DNA from 3 places in the Paenibacillus sp. MCAF9 genome. Region 3 is predicted to be linked to each of the others. Evidence: riboswitches for the same ligand, from Rfam matches in the RefSeq annotation. Region 3 holds a riboswitch; each other region holds the start of a gene.
What was found. Region 3 has a riboswitch for cyclic di-GMP ahead of AB4Z45_RS27185 (transglutaminase-like domain-containing protein). Riboswitches for the same ligand answer to the same signal wherever they lie in the genome.

Region 1 (2,276 bases), on a different contig from region 3:
ATCAGCATGATCGCCAGCCTCTGCTTAAAATACTCGCTTACCCTTAGCTGCTTATCTAGCTGGTCTTCAAACATTCTGCGATTTGGCATCTCCGTTAAATAATCGTGGTAAGCCAAATATTGATTTAATTCCTCAGCCTTGCTCCGATCCGTAACATCAAGGACTACGCCAACGATCGCCTGCTCACCCATATTTGACACTTGATTATAGTGCACTTCGCAATGAATAATCGTCCCATCTTGCTTAATGGCTCTGTGGCAGAAATTAGATAAAGACTGCCCCTCCTGTAACTTCGTTAGCTGATTAACGACGGCTTCACGGTCTAAAGGATGGATCGTCTGTATAATATCCATACCGATCAAGGAGTCATAACCAAACATTTTATTGAGCTGGTCGTTTGAATAAACGAAGTTGTTTTTTTGCGCGACAAAAATACCGACAATGGATTGCTCAACAATACTGCGGTATTTTAATTCGGTCTCAGTCAATGATTGCTCAATCATTTTTTGCTGCGTAATATCCTTGGCAATGCCGTAGACGCCGATAAGCTTTTTATTAATAATGATTGGAATATTGGTCACATTAAATTCGACCGTTTGCCCTGTTCTCGTAATGCCTGTCGTATCATAGTTTTGAGGATTCAGCGTCTTGACCGTTTGCTCAAAATATTGAATCGTTTTATCCCGTGCTGCGGCATCTACAAATTTATGAAAACTATCATTTATAATTTCCTCTTTCGTATATCCAAAAACTTGCTCAAGCACAGAATTGCATGACAAAAAACGCCCTTGTGCGTCTAAAGAAAAGACCGCGTCAGGGTTGTTTTCAAATATCGATTTATAAAGCTGCTCTTCTAGTGTGAGGCGATGCTGTATTTTTTTATTTTCCGTTACATCCTGAATCATGCCTATCGTCAACAATATCTCGTTTTCGGCATTCCGTATGAACGTAATGTTTTCCACCACATATCTAACTTCACCGCCTTGACGAACGATTCTGTACTCGGAAACGCTTTCCTTTTTTGATTCAATTGCAAGGTGGAACTGCTCATTAACGCGCTCACGATCTTCGGGATGTACAAACTCAAAAAATTGTTCAATCGTCATCGAGAAATCAGATTTCATACCATATATTTCGAACATTTGATTCGACCAGGATGCTTCTCTGCGAATATGGTCAAACTCCCAGTAGCCTAAATTCGCTAACTTTTGAACAATATTAAAACTACCAACATTAACATTTCCATTAAAACGTTTAATCATTTGTTTCATTGCTAAATATCCCCTCTTATTCATAACGTAGGCGGTAACCTGAAGTTTTTAAGGAGAGGATATAGGTATGTTATCACTCATCCTTTTGGCAACCCAGCCACCTTTGGAAATTTCCTTTAGGCCTGTTGGCTTTGCGTCATTGTCTTTCGACAACTTTGCTTTTTACTAGGACTTTTTACATATACCAGTATTCCATATTATTCCGATATATACCATAACCAATTTCATAATAGGTCGAATGATGTAGAAAAACCTCCCATTTTGGGAGGTTTGGTATATTGATGTTTTACAATCTAGGATCGATTTCCTTCTCTTTGGCAACCTCAAACAAAAGATTCGCAGCAGCCGCTTGATATCCATCGTTTTCTGGGGCAATTTCAGCAAAAGGAATCGCCAGCATATGCTGTCCTAGCCGGTACTCGTTAAATGATGTACGAAGCTTTTGCGTAATATTTTTTTGCTTGATGAGCTTATTGTACTTGTGCGGAAATCTATAATCATAACCGTAAATAATAGACATGTATTCCTTATTGCGCACTTTCATATAGGGAACCGTGTACGGCTGAGGCAGCTCGGGCTTAATCACGACACCTTCCATATGATTGTCTACCGTAAGCGTGTAGAAATATTTTTCTGCAAGCTCATAGCTCTCCGCATCAGACAGCACAAGCGTGATGAATGGATCGTCAGATAGGAATCGATACATCTCAGAGGTTTTCCACGCTGGCAGCTGCTCGCTTCCGTCTACGTATGCGATTTTGAGCAGCGAAAATGGCTTGTATTCAAGCTCCCCTGCCTCGGCATACAGCTCCAGCTGCCTCTTATACGTTTCATATGCTTTGATATGCTCGTCAATTGGCCTGATTTTCTCAAGAACAGAATGAACATGCTTAAAGTTTTGATAGACGGCTAGACCGTACTTCTCATTAATAGCCCCTTTGCTAAAGTGAAACTGATCCTTTTCAAAACCGCTTTCCTTGAAATCATGCGCAAGCTTTCCGAACG
Region 2 (2,276 bases), on a different contig from region 3:
TATGTCTACGCTGCTGCCTCCAATTATGGAAAAGCTCATTAAAGGAAATGAGATTAAAGGCTTTTCACTTCATGAAATTGCTGCGTTGGGCCAACTAATCGAATATTCGAATCTGTCGATTACCTCCATGCAAAACTGGGTAAAGCGAGATTTCAAACCTTATTTCGATTGTCCGAAAGCTGGGAAAAAATATTCTCTGAACCAAGCTGCGTTATTATTCATTATTGATGATTTAAAGTCAAATCTCGATTTTGAATCAATACGCAAGCTTTTTGAGATCGTATTCAAGAAACCAGAGGATGAAGCAGACGATTTAGTTGGGCCTATTGAATTATATGCATCTTATACCAGTATGTTTGAGGAGCTCGATGCGAATAACGATCAACTGCTCGACATTTCCGGTCATTTGAAGGAAAATCCGCATCAAGATTTATTGACAGAGCATGTCATTCGCTCTTCAGCGAATCAATTTGCAAGCAGATTGCCAAATTTAACGGAAAAACAATGGGAAGCGGTGCGAAATATTTTGCTCGTTGCGGTTATTTCCATCCAAACCTCCTATTTTCATTCGTTAGCAAGGCGTTATTGCAATGCAACCTTATTTTTAGCCACAGAATAAATATGGTTCAAGGGATGACAAACTCACTAAATAGTCCTATACTGGTTTAAGTTGTAAACTACAAAATAGACAAACTGAAAAAGGCAAACTTGTTGAAAGACAAGGACGCAAAGTTATGGGCCTAAGGTGTACGCACTATGGCTGCCAGACCGCCGGAAGGATAATAAGCTAACTGAGCTGTCCGCCTCCTGTGGCTGGATAGCTTTTTTTGTTTTCAGGAGACAGAGGAGAGAGCAAGCAGGATGGTTTTTAAGGATAGGATAGAGAGAGCAAAAATACTGTTTAAGAAATTGAGTTTGAAGAAAATAACGAGCAAATTATTGCTTGTTACCGCAATCATCACACTTTTTAATGTAGGCTCGGGCGTTTTGATTTATTTTCAAAATCATTCAGTAGCAACCTCGGTCGAAGGTTCAGAGGAATTGCAGCGTGCTGAACGCAATTATCAGGGTATATCGAATAGGCTGCTGAAAGTGATGCTTCTAATGGTAGATGCCATTGAAAATGGCAAAAGCGATGCAACGCTGATCATGAAGGATTTGGAAACGATGCCTGCCAACATCGATGAATTAGAGAAACAGCTTATCGATATGGATAAGAAATATCCGCCTGCAACGGAAGATGGTCCTTATTATGCGAATCAGGTTAATGTTCTTAAGCTTGCATTAGATAACTTGAAAGTGACGAATACAGACGTGAGTGGATTATCATCAGATGAGAAATCGCTCCGCATAAGCAATCTAATAAGCGTATATACCGTCATTCTAAGTTATTCCAACGATACAATGCACGAGCGTTTGACCGCAGACGCTAACGCGACGCAGAAGCTTCTTAATAAAGACATATCCAGTGCGAACGTAATTGTTCTTATTAATGTCATTTTGCTTGCTATTCTGCCTGCCATTATGATTTTTGTCATCTCACAATCAATTAGAACAGGACTTGTAGGCATTACAAAAAGAATTAAGCAATATGGCAATAATGATTTTACAAGTCAAGAAAAACTCGTTCGCTCTGACGAATTTGGCGACCTCGACCATGATTTGGCTAATATGGGCGATCAGCTGCGAGAAACGATTAAAGCTACGCTTGAAGTGAGCGAATCCGTGCTCCACATTTCGAATAATATGGATAATATGATTGGTATTAATCGAAAAGCATCAGAGGATGTAAATGGCCAAGTGGAGCTGGGCAGAAAAGTGTTGCTGTCGCAGTATGACGATGCTTCATCCATTTCGGCAGTTACCGAAGAAATCTCAGCAAGCTCTCAGCAAATTGCTGCCTCGAGTGAATACATAAACAATGATATGCAAAATATGAAGCAATCATCTCATAACGGCACGCAGCAGATGGCTGGCGTGGTCTCGATGGTAAATGAAACAGTAGACCAGTTTTCAAAGCTAACTGAAGCTTTCGAAACGATGAATGAACGATATAACAATGTCGCTAAGTTTTTGAACGGCATTCAGGATTTGAACACACAGACAAATTTGTTGTCACTGAACGCATCCATTGAATCGGCAAGAGCGGGTGAGCATGGCAGAGGATTCGCTGTTGTCGCTGACGAGATCCGCAAGCTGTCCAGTCAAACCGATATGATCTCGAAGCAGATCACGAAGGAGCTGACGCTCATACAAAGCGACGTGGCAGCAAGCAG
Region 3 (2,276 bases):
GAAGAAAGACATAAAAAAACGAGCTCTGCGATTTCCGCAAGCTCGTATGACTTCTAATATGTTTTTGTAACTGTATATTGAGCTGCATCCTTGATAAGCTCATACTTTTTCTTGCCCTTCTTTAGACCCGCATCAACTGTCGTATCAATCGTAACCCATTTCCCATCCAAGTATACTTCGTTCCAAGCATGATAAACATCCACATAAGTAGATTGTCCCATCAAGAGCTTCGTAGGAATATCCACGCTCCGCAGCATTGCCGCAAACAATGAAGCGTATCCGTAGCAGATATCCTTTCTCGATTTAAATGTGCGATCAATATTGGGGAGGTAATCAACTGACAGATTAGCAGCTAATTGATTATCATAACTTACATTCGTAATAATATACTCGTAGATTGCCTTTACTTTCTCCATATCCGTTTTTTTATTGCTCGCTAATTCTTTTGCCTTGACGATGGCGCTGCTCGCATTCGACCAGTCAATGTTCTGGATGGAATTCAAGTACAAAACCTTGTTGTCTTTTAAATCAAGCGTCACGGTTTCTTTCTTCGCCAGTTTGTATTTGTTGCCTGTTGTATTCTCTAGAACAGATATCGTATATTCGCCATTGCCAAGCTGCAATGGAAACTTCTCAGCTGTTTTTCCGCTGGTTAGATTATATGTATAATTTGATGCGCCTTTTGCGATCATAAGCTTCGTTTTCACTTTAGTGCTCACTGCATATTGTACGGAGACAACACCTTTATCTAAATTCCCCGTGTTGAGCCAATCAGAAGAGTCCGCTTCATTTGCCTGAACGACCGTTACATGGATGGATGCAAAAAGAACAAAAGCTGCGATGACTAACATAAATTTACGCATGAATATACTCCCTTCGGTAGCTGGCTGCCATCTTACGGAAGGCCCTTTAGCTTTGCGTCCCTACCTTTCGATAGGTTTGCCATTATCGTGTGAAGCGCTTTGTGATGAATTTCCCCTATACAAACAAAAAAAAGCCTGTTCATTCGGTAGCTGGCTGCCATCATACGGAAGGCCCTTTAGCTTTGCGTCCCTACCTTTCGATAGGTTTGCCGTTATCGTGTAGCGCTTTATTAGTTCTATTCTACCATATGAATCTAGCAAATCAATAGATTGTACTACAATATCAATCATAATTTGAATGTTTTTAAGGATTGTTGTTGCAAATTCTCGATATTAGAAAAAAAAAGAACCGTTGGCTGCTAAAAGCCAAACGGTTTCTTGTTTCTTTCTTATTCAGCAGAACGCTGATCTCTCATATGAGGGAACAACAGTACATCACGAATAGATGGAGCATCTGTTAGAAGCATGATCAATCGGTCGATACCGATTCCTAGTCCGCCTGTTGGCGGCATGCCGTATTCCAGAGCGCGGATAAAGTCTTCATCCATCTCATGCGCCTCGTCATTTCCATGCTCACGCTCAACAAGCTGCGACTCGAAACGCTCACGCTGATCGATCGGATCGTTAAGCTCCGTAAATGCATTAGCATGCTCACGTGCTACGATGAATAGCTCAAATCGATCGGTGAAGCGTGGATCCGCTTCGCTCTTCTTAGCAAGCGGCGAAATAGCAACCGGATGTCCTGTAACAAAGGTTGGCTGAATAAGCGTATGCTCACCGAACTGTTCAAAGAAGGCGTTGAGAATATGACCAAATGTCATATGCGGATCAACGGCAACTTTGTGTTCTTTCGCCAAACGATGGGCTTCCTCGTCGCTCATTTCCACGCCGAAATCTACGCCAGTCGTTTCTTTGACAAGCTCAACCATGCTGACACGGCGCCACTGAGGCGTCAAATCAATCTCTTGGCCTTGATAAGTGATTTTTGTTGTTCCAAGAACCTCTTGTGCAATATGTGCGATGACATTCTCTGTCAATGCCATAATATCCTTGTAATCAGCATAAGCCTCGTAAAGCTCAATCATTGTAAACTCTGGATTGTGGCGAGTCGAAATCCCCTCATTCCGGTATACACGGCCGATCTCATATACTTTCTCCAATCCGCCTACAATTAGTCGCTTCAAATGAAGCTCGATTGCAATACGCATGTAGAGCTGCATGTCCAGCGCATTATGATGCGTTTCGAAAGGCCGTGCTGCAGCACCGCCTGCAATGGAATGCAGTGTTGGTGTTTCTACTTCTAAATACCCGCGGGAATCTAGGTAGCGACGCATGGATTGAATGATTTTGGAACGAGTAATAAAGGTTTGTTGGACGTCGGGATTCACGATAAGGTCAACATAACGCTGACGA

Region 1: it holds a riboswitch for cyclic di-GMP, as region 3 does, so the genes downstream of both, AB4Z45_RS22740 (EAL domain-containing protein) here and AB4Z45_RS27185 (transglutaminase-like domain-containing protein) in region 3, are expected to answer to the same signal.
Region 2: it holds a riboswitch for cyclic di-GMP, as region 3 does, so the genes downstream of both, AB4Z45_RS13060 (methyl-accepting chemotaxis protein) here and AB4Z45_RS27185 (transglutaminase-like domain-containing protein) in region 3, are expected to answer to the same signal.

The regions. Positions count from the first base shown of each region.
Region 1 covers NZ_JBFREL010000018.1:97,355-99,630, forward strand. Annotated here, with positions in the region: gene AB4Z45_RS22740 (EAL domain-containing protein) at 1-1,271, opposite strand, end outside; cyclic di-GMP riboswitch class I at 1,356-1,441, opposite strand; gene AB4Z45_RS22745 (metallophosphoesterase) at 1,558-2,276, opposite strand, start outside.
Region 2 covers NZ_JBFREL010000006.1:172,434-174,709, reverse strand. Annotated here, with positions in the region: gene AB4Z45_RS13065 (DUF1836 domain-containing protein) at 1-619, shown strand, start outside; cyclic di-GMP riboswitch class I at 692-776, shown strand; gene AB4Z45_RS13060 (methyl-accepting chemotaxis protein) at 862-2,276, shown strand, end outside.
Region 3 covers NZ_JBFREL010000030.1:251-2,526, forward strand. Annotated here, with positions in the region: gene AB4Z45_RS27185 (transglutaminase-like domain-containing protein) at 54-863, opposite strand; cyclic di-GMP riboswitch class I at 876-954, opposite strand; cyclic di-GMP riboswitch class I at 1,006-1,084, opposite strand; gene lysS (lysine--tRNA ligase) at 1,253-2,276, opposite strand, start outside.